Regions from separate parts of the Ornithinibacillus proteolyticus genome, predicted to be linked through region 1. Evidence: a T-box and tRNA genes for the amino acid it is inferred to sense, from the RefSeq annotation. Region 1 holds a T-box; the other holds one or more tRNA genes.
What was found. The T-box of region 1 lies ahead of thrS (threonine--tRNA ligase). A T-box ahead of a tRNA ligase gene usually reads a tRNA of that ligase, here a tRNA-Thr.
Positions count from the first base shown of each region.

Region 1 (9,095 bases):
ATTGTCTTTCCTTCTTCTTGGGTCATTTCAGTTACTCGTAATAAATAATCACCGGCTGGAAAGGCTTCTAGAAACATCAATGAACCAACCTCTAACTTCTTCTCGCTTTTAATGCAAGATAGCTTTCCGAATCTGTTAACGAAAAAATAGTCATAATTTCCATCAAAATCCCTGAATGGATGTGAAACTAACATACCTTTACATCTCCTTCGATTTTGTTTTATCGAAACTAGCTTGATGTTCTATTATTTGTAATTATATCAAGTGGAGTATTAGGTAAAAAGGGAAATCTTTTATGTTAACACTTACACATACTATAGTCAAAGGGAAAGTGAATTCGGCAAAGGAAACCATTGACTATAATAAATGGTATGAAAATAGTAATAGTAGGAAACACTAAATAATTTACTCGAATGAATAAAATAGAAATTGTTCACAAATACTCCTACTGAATTCATTTTTTCAAAGGAGTGTGCTTGGAAATGGCATCAAAGTGTGGCGTTTATTTTTTTCAAGAGACTAAAGGCGGGTTGGTAAAGATAGGCAAGTCAAACGATTGGGATAGAAGGTTACAGGTAATAAATACCGGCCCCTATGAAGTTGTCAAGTTACATACTATTGAAACAGACAACCCCTTGATTGTGGAAAGACATTTTAAACGGTACTTTAAGGATAAAGGAGTAAGGGGCGAGTGGCATTGCTTATCGGAAGGGGATATTAATTGGATTCGTGCAGGTCAATACCCCATAAACATTCAATTATCCATTATAGGTGAAGAGTATAAAATGAAATTATTGAAGAAACACAGGTGGCTATTCGAGGAAATCGAGAAAGATGAGAAAAAGCGTGATTCATTCTAGTAATGTTAATAAAGCCAATTTTGTACTTAGTGTAAGACGGACAACCTGTTTTTTACGATAACCATCCCCCAACTACATCTAACCCTCCCACTGAATATATGTTAAAGCACCAGTCAGTCGGGAGGGGAACGGATTGACGAGGAAAAAGTATTCGGAACGTAATATATGTACGAAATTCATTACTCCCGCCCTTATACAAACAGGGTGGGATTTACATAAGCATATTCGTGAAGAGGTTTCCTTTACAGCGGGTCGTATACTTGTAAAGGGAAAGAAGCATGTTCGTAAGAAAAATAAACGTGAGGATTACATCCTTTATCGCAAAAGCATTTTACCTTTGGCTGTTGTTGGAGCAAAGGGTGCTGAGCATCAACAAAAAAACATAAAGACTTCCCAAATCAACTGAAAAACCTATTTATCCTCTAAATAATGGTTGCGAAAGTGTTGAATTCGTAATCTGTTAGAATTTAAAGAGTGGGGTTCCTAACCAAAAAGGGATTGCAAAATGAATTAAGATAATGTAATATATGAAGAAATCAAAATTCATTTGACTATTAAAATAGCTACGATAAGGATATGAGCAACTTTTTACGGTTTACAGAGAGGGAAGTTACGCTGAAATCTTCCTAACGCAGGACAGTTGTCTTACCACCTTTGAGCTGTATTGGGGAATCTAAGTATCCAATACCGTTAATGCTACGTTACAGCACCAGAGCCATATAGGTATATTTTGCCTTATGGGAATTTGGGTGGAACCACGGATAACACATTCGTCCCTCTTCTAGGGATGGGTGTGTTTTTTTATTTGTGCCAAAAGAATTACAATAATTGCTATGAAAAGGACATGAGTTACTTTTAACGGTTTACAGAGAGGGAAGTTGTGCTGAGATCTTCCTAACGCAGGAGAGTAACTTACCACCTTTGAGCTGTATTGAGGAATCAAGTATTCAATGCCGTAAATGCTACGTTACAGCACCATAAGCCATAAAGCTACTTACAGCCTTATGGAAATTTGGGTGGAACCACGGATTACACATTCGTCCCTCTTCTAGGGATGAGTGTGTTTTTTTATTTAACAAAATGATAAAGGAGTGTTTTGACGATGAGTGAAGAAATGGTAAGGATTCAATTTCCAGATGGGAAGGTAAAGGAGTTTCCTGTAGGTACTACTGTAGAGAAGGTTGCAGGGGTTATTAGCTCAAGTTTAAGGAAAAATGCAGTGGCGGGAAAAGTAGATAATCAAATTGTAGATTTGAGCTATGAGTTAAACCGAGACGCAAGTCTATCTGTTCTAACGCTGGATTCGGAAGAGGGAGTACATGTACTACGTCATACGACAGCACACGTATTAGCACAAGCGGTAAAGAGATTATTTGGCAATGTGAAATTGGGTATAGGGCCTGTTATTGAAGATGGATTTTACTATGATATGAAATTGGAGCAAAGTTTGAATTCAGATGACCTACATGCTATCGAAAAAGAGATGGAAAGAGTCATAAATGAAAATTTTGGGATTCAACGAATAGAAGTATCTTATGAAGAAGCCGAAAGATTATTTGAAGAAAACGATGAACCATATAAGATAGAAATATTAAAAGGCCTTCCTAAAGGTGAAAAAATTACTTTATATAAACAAGGAGAATTCATTGACCTTTGCCGTGGCCCACATTTACCTTCTACAGGTTTCATAAAGGCATTCAAATTGACACGAGTCTCGGGTGCTTATTGGCGGGGAGATAGTGATAATGATGTTCTACAACGAGTCTATGGAGTTGCTTTTAAAAATAAAAAAGATTTGGAACAACATTTGAACTTCCTAGAAGAAGCAGAAAAGCGAGATCATCGAAAGTTGGGGAAACAATTAGAATTATTTATGTTCTCGGAGGAAGCTCCAGGAATGCCATTTTATTTGCCAAAAGGACAAATAGTAAGGAATGAATTGGAAAGGTTCTCCAGAGAAATACAAAGCAGTGCATATTATGATGAAGTTCGTACGCCTTTCATGATGAATCAAGAACTATGGGAGAAATCAGGCCATTGGGACCATTACCATGAAAATATGTATTTTTCAGAAGTAGATAACACAAAATTTGCTTTGAAACCGATGAATTGTCCGGGGCATATGCTCATATTTAAAAATAACCTATACTCTTATAGAGATCTCCCCATAAGATTGGCAGAGTTTGGCCAAGTTCATCGTCATGAATATAGTGGTGCATTAAATGGGTTGCTTAGGGTTCGTACATTTTGTCAAGATGATGCTCACATATTCGTCCGAGAGGATCAAATTGAAAGTGAAATTAAGCAGGTGTTCAATTTAATTGATCAGGTTTATCGTACATTCGGTTTTGATTATTCGGTTGAACTTTCGACTCGTCCAGAGGATTCATTGGGTGATGATCTTCTTTGGGAAATCTCTGAAACAGCATTAAGAAATGTACTTGATACTCTTAATGTTGACTATCAATTAAACGAGGGGGACGGAGCGTTTTATGGTCCAAAGATTGATTTTCACATCAAAGATGCTTTAAAACGAAGCCACCAATGTGGAACAATTCAACTTGATTTTCAAATGCCTGAAAAATTTGACCTTACTTATGTAAATGAAAAAAATGAAAAGGTTCGTCCTGTTGTTATTCATCGGGCTATTTTTGGCTCTATTGATCGTTTCTTTGGAATTCTGATTGAACATTTTGCTGGAGCTTTTCCGTTATGGTTAGCACCAGTACAGGTACAAATAATACCCGTCTCAAAAGTTCATTTGGATTACTGTCTTAGTATTCAAAAGGAATTGGGGAATTTAGGTATAAGAGTGAGAATTGATGATCGTAATGAAAAACTTGGATATAAAATAAGGGAAGCACAGATGCAAAAAATCCCGTACATGGCAGTTGTAGGGGACAATGAAGTAAAAGAAGAAACAATAAATGTAAGAGAATATGGGGAAAAACAGTCAAAGAATGAACCTTTAGAAGGTTTTAAGAATAAAGTTGTTCAGCAGATAAAAGAACGAAGCCTTTAGTCTTTTTTGTTCTTTCCTTTTGGAAATGAATAAAGGAGAATGATAATGAATTGACAAAATGGAGGCTTCTAGTTGTGATTGAGGCGATACACTTCAATGAGTTTTATATACAAAATGACGAAAGAACCAATTTTGGCTCTTTCGTCATTAATGCTTGTAGGAATTCATGAAGTTGATTAATGCCTGAGCTATCAAATCTTGCATTTTTAGATGAGGGTATTGATCATCACTAAATTTGCTGAATTCCTCGTAAATATCAGTGTTCATTTTGATGCTTTTATTGACGAACCTTGCGCATCTTTACCATAAATTCGTTCATCAAATAACATCAACTTGTTTTTCTCGTATAGCTGAACGATATTTTTAAGGGTGTCTAGGTTCTTTTGGATAAACGTAATCTCTGATAATTCTTCCTTTTCATTGGCCTTTTTTCGCTCGTCCTCTGATCGCACAAAAGGGTAATATTGCTTGTCCGACTGGTGATAAAAATAATCACCAACCCTCATTTCTTTTGTGAAAGTGCTGTATTTGATACCAACAACTTCCGCCACTTTTCTCAAATCATACTTTTGTAATAGTTGGTTTACCTCGATGACTCTTTTCGATGGCTCCATTGTGTAGAATGTGTCTTTGTCCATGGGCACAACCCCTTTCTTTTTGTAAAGATATAGTATTATAGAAGAAATACAATGTTCTTATTCCAAATTTCAACAATAATTTTGGAAGTTTGTAAGGAAACGGTGAATTTTATAAGAAAAAGGTATTAGATGTAACTGGAGCGAATACGAAAGGTCAAAAGTAAATACAGTGATTATATAGAGATAATGGGAAAATATGGGGGTGTATAAATGATGCCCTTTGGGAGGGATTGCATTTTATGAAGTTTAAGTATTACAATGACACGGGAAGAATAGTCAGTATTCATCCAGCAACATTTACTCATGGCTGTAAGGGTGACGGTACTCCAATAAAGCCAAATGAAGAAAGGTTGTTTACGTTACCGGTTAATACATATCCGTGGGTGAAAATGTGGGATTATGGTGGCGAAAAAGGATTGCATATTTTAGTGTCACCATATAAGGATTGAGCTATATTTTTGCTACTGTTTTAAGGTGAATTCTACTGCTCCGCAATATTTGCTATGGTTTGTCTACATCTAGCACTCTACGCATGTGGAGTGTGTAGCACTACTTGTAAGAAAATAATAATGTAAAGCATCACTTTATCCCATCCAAAATTGGCCTATTTAAATCAAATTCCTCCAGTATGATTACTGTACTTTCCTGACACAATATGCTAAATTTTTTGCATATTATAAGGGGGAGTTTTTTTATGATCATTTCATTTAATTTTGGAATTGGCCTTGAAGAGTATGGGGCAAGGGAAAAAGAGAATGAATTTCCAACATTTGACCGATGCCCCAATTGTAACTGCATTTCACAGGGAAATCTTCATCGTAACGGCTTCTATTGGCGCTATGGAATAGATGAACAAAGGGAACTGCGGATTCCAATTTGTCGTTTCAAATGCTTGGTTTGCAAGGTCAATATCTCTATTTTACCTGATTTTCTTATTCCTTATTTCCAACATACATTACATACGATTATTGATAGGGTACTTCGTTTCTTGGAGGGGAAGAAAGTGAATGAAAGCCGTCAGCAATTAGCCCAGCACGTCAGACGCTTTTATGAACAGCTTCATTGGATACATAGCTTTTTTGTGGATTTAGGGCATCAATTGGGGTTTTCAAAAAGACTCAAAAAAGAAGCCCTAAAATATATGAAAATGATCCTTGATTTTGGAGAATCATCCTTCTTTCGAAGGAGCTGGGGTCATTTATCATCATACTTTATGGGCAAATTAATTTTACCATATTTTTCGTAATAAAAAAATAGTATTAATCCCACATAAGTCTTGCCTATGAAACTATTGATGAAAAAAGTAGAATAAAAGCAATGGATAACCGGTTGTCCTTCTTATAAAAAGGAGGAAAAATTCATGAATGAGAAAACACGGGAAGAAATTGCTTTATTTCGTTATGGCTTGATTGCCCCACTTTTGAATGGGCAAATGAAGCCAAAGGAATATTTTCAAGAAATGGAGGGGAAAATCCACCAGGTTCCTTACTATGGGAAACGGAAGGTTGCAGCTAAAACCATGCAAGAATGGCTTCTTCATTACCGTAGGAATGGTTTTGATGCTTTGAAACCAAAAAGGCGTTCCGATCGTGGGGATTCTAGAAGACTATCGCCAGATGATAAGGATCATATTTTAGAAATACGAAGGGAATTTCTCCATATGCCTGTCAGTGTTTTTTACGACCAACTGATTAAACGTGGGGAAATACAAAAGCACGACGTTTCATACGCCACCATCAATAGGCTCCTAAAAGAACATAAGTTAGCTGGTAGATATCATACGAGCTATCATCCAGAAAAAGAACGGAAACGATTTGCCCACGATAAGGTCAATGTATTGTGGCAGGCGGATTTGTCACACGGTCCATATATTCAAATCAATGGAAAAGCGAAGAAAACGTTTCTTATTGCATATATTGATGACTGTTCCAGGCTTGTACCTTACGCACAATTTTTCTCTTCCGAGAAATTCGATGGATTGCGTGAAGTGACGAGGGAAGCGTTGATACGACGTGGGAAACCGACCATCATTTATGCGGATAACGGCAAAATTTATCGGTCTGATACGCTGCAATATGCATGTGCCCAATTAGGGATTACATTAGCACACACGCAGCCTTATGATCCTAAAAGCAAAGGGAAAATCGAGAGATTATTTAAAACCATACAAACACGTTTTTATCCACTGTTAAAAAGTGATCCGGTTCATTCCCTAGAGGAATTAAATGAACGTTTTTGGCAGTGGCTTGAGGAGGATTACCACCGAAAGCCACATGCCTCTCTAGATGGGAAAACACCACACGAAGTGTTCCATTCCCAACTAGATCATATCACATTTTTAGAGGACCTATCCATTTTAGATACCATTTTCTTAAAACGGGCAGAAAGAAAGGTAAAATTGGATGGTACAATTACGTTGGACAAACAATTATACGAGGTACCCTCTCACTATATTGGTCAAAAGATTGAAGTTAGAATGGATGAACAAGCTGTCTATATTTTCAAGGATGGAAAGAAGGTAGTAGAAGCCGTTCCAGTCTCTATGCATGACAACGCTCATATTAAGCGAAGACAATCGCCATTCGCCGTATCGGAAACAACAGATCAGGGGGAGGAAATGAATCGTGTATAAATCATTTTATTCCCTAGCAAAAACACCATTTTCCAAAGATATGAACCAAGCAGAAGCCTTCCCGTCCGCAGGATATCAGGAGGCATTGAATGGACTGGAATATTTACGGAAATCCAAAGGGATTGGGTTAGTTATCGGCGATCCCGGTGCTGGAAAGACATTTACTTTGCGGTCATTTAAGGAGTCCCTTAACCCAGCATTATATCATGTGGTTTACTTCCCATTGTCTACGGGTGGCGTGATGGACTTTTATCGGGGATTGGCTTACGGTTTGGGGGAGGATCCGAAGTTTCGTAAAGTGGATCTGTTTCGCCAAATCCAACAAGGAATTGAACGAATGGATCAGGAACGCAAGGTTACACCTGTCTTTATTCTAGATGAGATGCATATGGCAAAAGATGCCTTTTTACAGGATCTAGCTATTCTTTTTAACTTTCAGATGGATTCAACGAATCCTTTTATCCTTATATTAGCGGGCTTGCCACATTTAAAAACGCGACTGAATCTGAATCACCATCGACCATTAGCCCAACGAGTCATCATGAGGTATCAACTACAGCCATTAAGTAAAGAGGATGTATCCGCCTATATTGATCACCATTTGAAAATGGCAGGATCCAAAATGCCTATTTTCACAGCAACTGCCTTTGAGGCAATCGCTCTACGGTCCCAAGGATGGCCTCGAGTTATTAATACATTAACTATCAATAGCCTTTTATATGGGGCGCAACTGAAGAAAGAACAAATAGATGAAGAAATTGTTCGCCTGGCTGCCGAAGAGGGTGGTTTATGATGCGTCGTGGAATCATGTTTTTTGATTTTGGTAAGCAAGAATGGAATATATGGATTGGTCAGCAAGCCTATGAAATAGTACAAGGAATGTCAGTTGAAATACGTATTCAGAATCGTTATTTTAGAACTTGTATGGAGAAAGATAGCCCTGACTGGTTGATAACGATTGAAAATGAAGTCACATTTACACTCAGCCTATTTGAAGTGTATAGGGTACGTGTTTTACAAATGGATTTAATACCTGCATTTAATCTCCCTTTTTAGGGGGATTTTCTTTCAAATGCGCGTCTGAAAGAATTTGCATATTAATTTTCAAAACTGAATTAAAGTGAAAAAGTCGGCACATTATTTCAGATTTCTAACTGGATTAAAGTGAAATTAGATGTCTGGGATAATGTGCTAATTTACAAAGCTATCTCAAAGAGTGGTTCTATGAGGGACAAATCAAGAGAAGAGGTTATTAAATTTATGGAAAACAATAAAGCTGAATGGGGGTTAAGGGTGTTCGATTTCAAGGAGAAGGTTGAATCCCTAATTAAGTCAACAATTGACGAAAAAGTTCCAATAGGACCTATAAATTTTTGGAATTTAGATATAGTCATACCTGCTAGTTGTAAAGCAGTTTTTAATTCTGTATTATTTGTGTCACCCTCTATGACTTCCCAAGCAGACCTATGTGTATCTCTCGTAATGCTAAAGCCTCGTTTGGTGCCATAATTTTATTCTTAGTGGCATAAATGAATTTCTCCTTTTGTTATTTATTTTGATGCGCATCTGTTATAGAAAGAGGGAACAAAGCAAAAATATAAACCAACAAATCAACTTATTGTTTTATTTAACTGTTAATTTTTTGATAGCTTCAGATAAATTAATTATTACCTTCTCTAACTCCCCTAACTTTCGTTCGAATCTAACAAATAAATAAACTGTTATTGCTATAGGAAACCCAAAGTTTCCTATGATAGATACCCAAATTGGTGTGTAGATAAATTTCGTTAAAAAATTGCCGGAAATAAGAACGTTTATTCTGTAATCGTGAAATAGTCCACACCTATTCTCGAGATGCGGACTAATGTTATGATTTATTTAGCTTGATTAGGTACTCTGCATTCCATTGGAATAGCTGGTAACCAAGGTAAGAACTGATCTAG
Region 1 is NZ_JBCPXV010000053.1:8,536-17,630, forward strand. Features, by position in the region: gene AAIB49_RS17135 (hypothetical protein) at 1-194, opposite strand, end outside; gene AAIB49_RS17140 (GIY-YIG nuclease family protein) at 483-860, shown strand; partial or broken gene AAIB49_RS17145 (type I restriction endonuclease subunit R) at 994-1,230, shown strand; T-box leader at 1,417-1,641, shown strand; T-box leader at 1,685-1,908, shown strand; gene thrS (threonine--tRNA ligase) at 1,975-3,882, shown strand; gene AAIB49_RS17155 (hypothetical protein) at 4,146-4,520, opposite strand; gene AAIB49_RS17160 (hypothetical protein) at 4,760-4,969, shown strand; gene AAIB49_RS17165 (DUF6431 domain-containing protein) at 5,215-5,766, shown strand; gene AAIB49_RS17170 (IS481 family transposase) at 5,881-7,152, shown strand; gene AAIB49_RS17175 (ExeA family protein) at 7,145-7,945, shown strand; gene AAIB49_RS17180 (DUF5348 domain-containing protein) at 7,942-8,208, shown strand; gene AAIB49_RS20020 (YvrJ family protein) at 8,776-9,030, opposite strand; partial or broken gene AAIB49_RS20025 (transposase domain-containing protein) at 9,027-9,095, opposite strand, start outside.

Region 2 (9,755 bases), on a different contig from region 1:
CATCTAAGTGCTTATGCATTAAATCTAATGCTTCTTTATTACAATCCAACTGGATTCACTCCTTTTACACATGACGAAGCTTTTTACGTAAGGCTTCCCGCCCCCGATGAATTCTAGTTTTTACTGTCCCAATCGGGATGTCTAATATTTCACTAATCTCTTGAAGTGAGAAGTCCTCTAAATAGCGTAGCATTATTATACTACGATACTTGGCTGGGAGCTCAGCAATTTGCTTTTGGATATAATTCTGAAGCTCGAGCCCCTCTAATTGATCCTCTGGAAGCTTTTCATCTGCAGCTAATTGCGAGTACATATCCAACCCATCAGTGCCTTTTACTTCCGCATCAAGATAATAATCGGGTTTTCGTTTTCGTAAACGATCAATGGTTAGGTTTGTTGCAATTCTGTATAACCATGTTGAGAATTTTCTACGTTCATCATAGGAGTGGATATTTATATATGCACGGATAAAAGCTTCCTGAGCAATATCCTCTGCCTCATGTGCGTTTCCTAGCATTCGATAGCAATGTTGATAAATCTTATCCTGATAAAACAAGATAACATCTTCAAAAGCAGCTTGATCCCCTTTTTTGACCTGTTTAATTTTATCTTTAATTAACAATTCCATTCCATGTACCTCCGCCTGATGCGGTATTAAACCTTACGTATCAAAACTAAAAAGGTTTCACTTTTTTTATAAAAAATTCCGCTTTTCATCCATTTTTTTATCGTGTGCGTACAATCTATTTATCCTTGCACACATCACATTAAATCATGGATAGCAAGAACAAATAAACATTAGTAAACTTTTTCCATACCATTATAACGCATAATCGGTAAAAAATATGGATTTTTCTTAATTTACTATTGCAAAACGGTAAATTATTCGGGTAATATAGTTTAATGTATAGTAATAGGGGGAAAAAACATGGATAAACTTTTATTACAAGAAATTGAGCAATGCCGTAAAGAGATGATTACACTGAGTAATAAATATAAACTAACCTCAGAAGTAGTCGTAGAAACGAGTAAAAAATTGGATAATCTATTGAATCAGTATCAATTAAGTGATGTATCTAATAAAGAAAAAGACATCAATTTAATTTAATTTAATTTAAATTAATGCCTTTTTAGTTAATAGATTATTTCAGTTTTTCACCAAATAATGATCCCATTAATCCAACAGCTAATGTAGCTGTTTTATTTTTTTCATCAATTATTGGATTTACCTCCACTACCTCTAAAGAAGTAATCAAATCCGATTCAGCAAGCATTTCCATTGCTAAATGGCTTTCGCGATAGGTCATACCACCTAACACAGGAGTTCCAACACCTGGTGCTTCCGTCGGATCTAATCCATCAAGATCCAAGCTTAGATGAACACCATCGGTACGATCTTTCAAATATTCTATTGCCTCATCCATTACTCGTGACATTCCCATTCGATCGATTTCATGCATGGTATATACTTTAATACCCATTTCACGGATTAATTCTCTTTCTCCAGGGTCTAATGACCTTGCGCCAATTATTACGATATTTTCTGGCTTCACCTTAGGAGCGTATTGATATAGATTGGTAAGTCTTTCATGTCCAAGTCCTAGACTGACAGCAAGTGGCATACCGTGAATATTTCCAGATGGAGATGTTTCACTCGTATTCAAATCCCCGTGAGCATCATACCAAATTACCCCTAAATTCTCATAATGCTTGGAGATTCCAGCCAAGCTTCCAATAGCTATACTATGGTCTCCTCCTAACACTAGAGGGAACCTACCTTTAGTTATTTCTGCATCCACCATTTCCGCTAATGTTTCATTTGCTTCTATGACTTGCTCTAAATTTTTAAGTTTCGTTCCATCCTCATATTTATCTGGACGATTTATCGATATATCCCCTAAATCATGAATATCATAGTTTAAATCTTGTAAGCGCTCAATTGCGCCAGCATAACGAAGTGCACTTGGTCCCATATCTACTCCACGACGACTTTGTCCTAAATCCATTGGGACACCGATTAAAGATATTTTATTTTTCATAATAAAAAGCCACCTCCATATAATATTATTTTACCTTAGATTATAAAAACGACTCAACTCGACAATTTTTCGAATATTTATTCATGCTCCATCCACGAAAGAAAGCATCGCCACATTAGGGCGATGCTTTCTCTATAGAGGTAGCTCCATTAAAATACGGTTGAAGTTCTAATGGAATAATTCCTGCTTCTTCCCAAACATGGGTTAAGTGATTAGCGCTCTCTATAGATGGCATAAAAGCAATTCCACAGTCACCGCCTCCGGCTCCGGATTGCTTTGCAGCTCCTCCTAGTTCTTCAGCTAGATTACATAATTGTGTTATCATAGATGTTTCTAGTTCTGTTTGCGCCTCTTTTCCAACCGTTACTAATGCAGCTCTGTTTTGTTTGATACCTTGCAATAGTTGTGGAAGGTTCTCCGTTTGAACTCCTTTTAGGAAGTGTTCAACTGCTTCCTCACTATCTCGTAAAAACTCCTGATATTTATTAAAATTACGTTCTTTCAATTGCAATATTTGATTTACTAAATTTCCTGTTGATGCTGGACTACCGGTCCAACCAACACGGATATGGATATGTTCCGGTAACGTTACCGGTTTAATGGATAAATATTTCCAATCCATTTCTAGTAGTTCTAATAAAGTATCCGATTCTTTGTATTTCTCTCTTAACCAACTTGCCTGGAAGGAGGAATACTGAATAATTCCGCCATATGCACTAGCAGCCACATCCGCTCCAGAGCCATTACCTTGTGCTGCAATATGCGATATTGCAGCAAGTTTAAATATCAGTAATGGATCTGGTGTTTTTTTCATATGATACTGCAAGATAGCTGTTATGACCCCAACTACTACAGCAGCACTAGAACCAAGACCGAATTTTTTCCCTGTGCTTTTATCATCTAATTCGCTCTTTACCCGAAGCGAAAAATTCTCGATAGTAGTTCCACGCTCTGCTAAATACTTACAGGCGATCGTCATTGCCTCTTGGACAAAATCAACACGTTTATCCTCAGAGTCAATGTTCACCTGGTCATTAGTAAATACCCAATTCAAGTTAGTTAGTTGGAATTTTTCCAGTGTTAGTTGATTCCTATCACTAGGTTGTATATCGACATATACAAAGCGATTAACAGCCATCGCAATTAGCTTGTGATAAGGCTCAAGCACCGCAAACTCTCCAGCAATCATTAATTTTCCAGGGACTTGAATCGTTATGGTTGAATTAGACAAGCTCCTCATCCTCTAAATACGTTATTCCTTGCCCGACTCGACTTAATTTTACATCTGTTACACCTGAAATATTGCGAAGCGTTTCGAGCACCTTCTCCTCATCCTGTGGTAGGTATAACACTTTTACATTAGGTCCCGCATCGATGGTAAAGTATGCTGGAACTCCGGTACTTCGTAATTCCTGTACAGTTTGCATAACAGACATCGTCGTGTCTAACCAGTATGTGAAGGGAGGATTGGCTCCAAGTGTTGTAGCATGCATTTTCAGGCAGTTCGCCTCCGCAATTTCTCCAACCCTTTGAAAGTCTCTCTCCAGAATTCCTTGTTTTATTGCTTCTAAATCAGATGGAATACTTTCAACCCATCCTTTAAAAAAGGGTGAAGTTTCAACCGTCCGCTTCATCCCTGACCTGCTGGATACTTTTTTCATTTTTGCATCGAGAACCACCGCAGCAATTCTAATGTCCCAATGATCTTTTGGAGCTACTGGTACAGCAAAGGAATCATAGCCGTCTTCCATCTCCCCTTTTTGCCATTCGGCAAATCCACCAAAGATAGAACGACATGCAGAACCAGAGCCTTGGCGGGTTAAACGAGATAGTTCCGATTCAGTCAGGCTCAACCCAATTGCTTTTGTCGCAGCAGCTGCAAGTGCAGCAAAGCCTGATGCAGAAGAAGCAAAACCCGCTGCAGTGGGAACTGCATTTATCGATTTTACTTCTGCATATAGTTGCTTTCCAGCTATATCTCGAACTTTATTAAGAAAGTTCGTTACTCGGTTGTATTGCTCACCTACTACCATCTCATCATTTAAGGTAAAGGTATCCTTTGTTAGTTCAGGCTTAAACGAAACTGTTGTTGTCGTATAAAATCCGTCTAACGTTACAGATAAACTATTATTAGTAGGTAAAATTAATGCTTCATCACGCTTTCCCCAATATTTAATTAATGCAATATTGGTATGCGCCTTTGCAGTTGCTTTCATGACTGTTCCCCTTTTCAAAGCCATTTCTTATTAATCTTGTTTTCTTAAGACAAATGGCCAAACAGCTTGCGCACCAAATTCTTTTAGCTTCTCTGCTAGTTGCCTTGAATGTAACTCATTCTTGGCAAGCGCAATCACACAGCCACCATTGCCAGCACCAGTTAATTTAGCACCTAGCGCGCCCTCTTTACGAGCAAAGTTAATTAATCGATCTAGTCCCTCATCACTAACACCTAGCGCAACTAATTCCTTTTGCGCCTCATTTAACATTTGGCCTAATAAATTCTTACCAGCCTTTTCTAATGCGTGTTTAGCTAAATGAGTTAATTCCCCGATTCGTTCAATTTTGGCCTGAATCTTCTTAGGAGCTTTCTTTAAAAGATGAGCAACCGATTCCACGGCTGAACGTGTGTCACCAATACGACCTGAGTCCGCTACAATAAAATGAAAATCCTCTCCAGGACTTATATAGCTTACCGGATTTTCTTTTTCGAACCATACCGGTGATTCCGAGGTTATCGTTAATGTATCAATCCCACTCGGAGAACCATGAGCAAACTTCTCTGCAATATTAGCAAAATGTAACAACTCTCTTTCTGTATACGTCACATTTGCATAAGAAAATAACGATCGAATAATAGCGATTGCGACCGATGCGCTAGATCCTAATCCTTTTCCAGGTGGTATAGAGGATTTTATTTTAATGACTAGGTCCTCTTTAGGAAGTCCTAAATATTTTAAGGTTTCATGAATGCTGTTTACAATTCCTTCTAATGTAAGTGGCGCAGAATCCATCGGCCCATTATAAAAGGTACTATCGAACTTAATTGGCCCTTTATGATATTCAATTACAGATTCTACTCCTACTAACGGAAAAGGTATCGCGATTGCTGGTTGTCCGTGTACAACTGCATGCTCACCAATTAAGATTAGTTTGCTATTCGCAATTCCAATTCCACTTTTTTCTGTTGTTATTAATTTATTTGTGATTGTTAGTTTTTCTGTACTCATTTTGAATATTGTTCCACCAATTCTTTAGCTTTACCTACACGGATTTCCTTTAACTTAACTAATTGTTCAGCTATAATATCAATCATCTCCCCAGTAGCGCCAGCAGCTATCGCAACAGATCGAGAATGCAGGGCCATATGACCTTTTTGAATTCCATCTGTTACTAGAGCTTTTAAAGCACCGAGATTTTGTGCTAAACCTACTGCAACAATAATTTGTGCAAGCTCGGAAGCAGATTCTATATTTAACATTTTATGCGCTAATTGTGAAATCGGATGTACACGAATCGCTCCACCTACTGTGCCAATAGACATTGGTAATTCTAATTCTCCTACCAAATTACCCTCCTGATCAACTGACCATTTCGTCATGGAACGATAACTTCCAAAACGTGATGCATAGGCATGAGCTCCCGCTTCAACCGCACGCCAATCATTACCAGTCGCAATGACAACTGGATCAATGCCATTCATAATCCCTTTATTATGTGTTACTGCCCGGTATGGGTCAGAGTCTGCGAATTCAAATGCATGCACTACACCATCGCGCACTTCTTCACCAGAGTATTCGCCTGTAGTTAATAATTTAGGGGGGATAACACATGTAGCCTTTGCGACACAGCGATCAGCAAGATTAGATAAAATACGTAGGTATACTTTACCTGCCGTAAGCTCTTCGACTGTCGGAGCCAACGATTCAACCATAGTGTTTATAATATTGGCACCCATTGCGTCACATGTATCAATATATAAATGTAATACAAGCATTGTTCCGTAGCTGGAACCAGGTGAATCATTTAGAATACGTACATCTAAATCCCTTGCTCCCCCACCTCTGGCTACAATACTAGGATAAGCAGCATTAGCTGCCTCTATTAATTCATTTTTAGCTTCTAACAATACATTCTTTGCAGCATCGAAATCTGGACAACCAACTACTTGGATTTGTCCAATCATGACTCTATCTGAAGCTTCTGTTTTAAAACCACCTGCATCTCTTACAATTTTAGCAATGTGACTTGCAGAAGCGACAATTGATGGTTCCTCAACAACCATTGGTATTATATAGTCTTTCCCGTTAATTAAGAAGTTCAATCCTAATCCTAACGGAAGTGGGAATGTTCCTATAACATTCTCAATCATTTTATCTGCAGTATCGATTGGTAATGCCTCCTGTGATGTTAAGACGCTTAAGTCATCTTCAGATAGCTCAAGTGCCTCCTGCAACAGCTCTCTTCGTTCTTCAACTGTTCTTTTATAAAATCCAGGAATCCTAGAAGATCTCATACCAACCATCCTTTAATAGTATCTATTTATTTAGTAAGAACTTGTTTCATTCTTTATTTTATATAAAGAATTACTCTATCTATTATGTTAAAAAACAGTATAAAATGCAAATAAAAAAAAAAGGTTACGAAAGAATCGTAACCTTGCATGATTTCACGTATTTATATGATGAGCCATGAAGGATTCGAACCTTCGACCCTCTGATTAAAAGTCAGATGCTCTACCGACTGAGCTAATGGCTCATGTTATCAAGTGGTTCTAAGTTAGTCTGAGCGTTTTTATATAATCGGCGGCTTCTTTGTGTTCCATAAATAAAAAAGTCCCAGAAAATAAAAAAAGCTGGGCTACCAGGATTCGAACCTGGGAATCACGGGACCAAAACCCGTTGCCTTACCGCTTGGCTATAGCCCAATAATGTAAATGGTGGAGGGGGGCAGATTCGAACTGCCGAACCCGAAGGAGCGGATTTACAGTCCGCCGCGTTTAGCCACTTCGCTACCCCTCCATATAGTTAACATATTAATATGTTTTTATACAAAAAAATGGTGCCGGCCAGAGGACTTGAACCCCCAACCTACTGATTACAAGTCAGTTGCTCTACCAATTGAGCTAGGCCGGCATGGTATTAACTCACCTATTCATTTTATCACGCTTGCCTGATGACCCCTGTATCTTCCAGCATATTCATGGATGTGTATGCTTCGGGGTTACTCGTAGCTGATTCGGTAGAAGTATTGCTCGTTGCTCTACCAATTGAGCTAGGCCGGCATGGTGAAGAACTATCTAGGTTTAAATGGTGGAGGATGCAGGGCTCGAACCTGCGACCCCCTGCTTGTAAGGCAGGTGCTCTCCCAGCTGAGCTAATCCTCCACATGGTGACCCGTACGGGATTCGAACCCGTGTTACCGCCGTGAAAGGGCGGTGTCTTAACCGCTTGACCAACGGGCCAGTTCATTTATTCAACTTGTCTTAGCAGTCAACGAATTTTATTATATACAGATTTCTACACTTTGTAAAGAGAAAAATGATATTTTTTTATAAAAAATTTTCATCCCCCGTAAAACCCTTGATACACAAGGGAGTATCCCCCTAATAAAATTAATAAATTAAGAAATAAATTGGTTTTTCATTTAAAAAGTGATAAATTATAGTTAGGTACTAATAGTTAATCACAATGGAGGTTCCAAATGACTGAACTATTAAAGGATAAAAACATTGTTGTTATGGGTGTTGCCAACGAAAGAAGTATTGCATGGGGTATTACAAAATCACTCCATAATGCTGGAGCAAACCTTATATTTACTAACAGGCAAGAAAGATCGTATAAAAAACTAACTAAGTTATTAGAACAAAATGATATCGAGGCTAAACTCATCGTTACCTGTGATGTTGCGGACGATGCAAGTATAAGCAACGCTTTTAATGAGATAAAAGAAAAGGTTGGGGTTATACACGGACTTGTCCATGCCGTCGCATTTGCAAACCGCGATGAACTGAAAGGTGATTTCAGCGATACATCAAGAGAGGGATTTTTATTAGCACAGGATATTAGTGCATTTTCTTTAGTTGCTGTCACAAAAGCAGCAAAAGAACTAATGACTGAAGGTGGCAGTATCGTTACGCAAACATATTTAGGTTCTGAAAAAGTAATTCCTAACTATAATGTAATGGGAGTTGCCAAAGCTTCTTTAGAAGCAAGTGTTAGATACCTAGCCGAAGATGTTGGAAAACATGGTATTCGCGTAAACGCAGTATCTGCTGGACCTATTCGGACCTTAGCAGCAAAAGGTGTCTCTGGGTTTAACGAGAAACTAGGCATGGTGGAAGAAAAAGCACCTTTACGCCGTAATGTTGACCAGGACCAAGTTGGAGACGCTACCCTATTCTTTATCAGTGACCTTTCTCGTGGTGTAACCGGAGAGGTGCTACATGTCGATTCAGGTTACCACATAATTGGTGGCTAATTTTACTAATCCATAATCAATCATAGACGCTTACTAAAAATGCTTTAGTAAGCGTTGTTTTCTATTTAGATAAGGAAATACAGGGGGGATTTGAATGGGAGAGTGGTTTGCTAGTAAGGCAGTATCATCTTTTCATTTATGGGGGATCCACCACCTATTCATGGTATTCTTATTTATTTTTGGAGTTGTATTACTACTAATTTGCTCCAACAAATGGATTACCAATAAAAGGACATCTAATTTTTTTAGGATGGGGTTATTGATCACCTTAGTTTCCTCTGAACTTAGTTACCAAACATGGGGGATATTAAACGGAAGTTGGAATCCGCGTGAATTCCTTCCCTTTCAACTATGTAGCATAGCGGGAATCCTTACTATGCTTGCACTAACCAAAAATAAGAAAATCATTCAAGTTATCCTATTCATCGGCATTGTACCCTCCTTCCTCGCGGTTGTAACACCAGAATTACACCATGGTTTTCCTCATTTTCGATTTTGGCAGTTTTTTATACACCATTTCATTTTATCCTGGGCTTGTATATTTTTAGTCCTAACATCTAAGATAAAAATCACCTTTAAAAAGACAATAGAGTCCTATCTTTACCTTTTATGTTATGCAGCAATTATCAGATTCTTTATCAATCCAATTTTTGACGCCAATTTTCTTTTCTTAGCTAGAACACCTTCAACCAGTACACCGCTAAATTTTCTCGGAGATGGATTTTGGTACTATTTTAATCTTTGTATGGTTGGGTTACTTGTATTCATAGCCATCTATGGTGTTTATAATGCGCTATATCAATTCAGGAGAAGAAACAGGTGACAACCCCTTCTGAAACACCAATTACGCTTATACAGCCATTTTTGATTAAATAATGAGATACATTATCTAAAGTATATGACCAATAAAAAACTACCACAGACTTTTGGAAAAGTGTATGGTAGTTTTTATTATGCCTATAGAATAGATAGAAATCTTCTACGCAGAATACTTCACGAAACAAATAAAAAAACAACCTAACCTCTTTATTTAGAAGTTAAGCTGCTTTAAAGAGCTTCCAAGCGGACTTGAACCGCTGACCCCCACCTTACCATGGTGGTGCTCTACCGACTGAGCTATGGAAGCATAATAGAAAATTAAACATAAAAATGGCTCCACAGGTAGGATTCGAACCTACGACCGATCGGTTAACAGCCGATTGCTCTACCACTGAGCTACTGTGGAATAATATAAATTAC
Region 2 is NZ_JBCPXV010000064.1:4,525-14,279, forward strand. Features, by position in the region: gene AAIB49_RS18040 (zf-HC2 domain-containing protein) at 1-49, opposite strand, end outside; gene sigW (RNA polymerase sigma factor SigW) at 65-628, opposite strand; gene AAIB49_RS18050 (aspartyl-phosphate phosphatase Spo0E family protein) at 929-1,108, shown strand; gene rocF (arginase) at 1,143-2,039, opposite strand; gene AAIB49_RS18060 (phosphomevalonate kinase) at 2,155-3,270, opposite strand; gene mvaD (diphosphomevalonate decarboxylase) at 3,263-4,255, opposite strand; gene mvk (mevalonate kinase) at 4,286-5,266, opposite strand; gene AAIB49_RS18075 (hydroxymethylglutaryl-CoA reductase, degradative) at 5,263-6,552, opposite strand; tRNA gene AAIB49_RS18080 (tRNA-Lys) at 6,722-6,794, opposite strand; tRNA gene AAIB49_RS18085 (tRNA-Gln) at 6,892-6,963, opposite strand; tRNA gene AAIB49_RS18090 (tRNA-Tyr) at 6,974-7,057, opposite strand; tRNA gene AAIB49_RS18095 (tRNA-Thr) at 7,096-7,171, opposite strand; tRNA gene AAIB49_RS18100 (tRNA-Val) at 7,347-7,422, opposite strand; tRNA gene AAIB49_RS18105 (tRNA-Glu) at 7,426-7,500, opposite strand; gene fabI (enoyl-ACP reductase FabI) at 7,740-8,516, shown strand; gene AAIB49_RS20040 (YwaF family protein) at 8,611-9,339, shown strand; tRNA gene AAIB49_RS18115 (tRNA-Thr) at 9,570-9,642, opposite strand; tRNA gene AAIB49_RS18120 (tRNA-Asn) at 9,667-9,741, opposite strand.
Region 2: it has a tRNA-Thr gene. The T-box ahead of thrS (threonine--tRNA ligase) is inferred to sense a tRNA for this amino acid. The anticodon was not compared.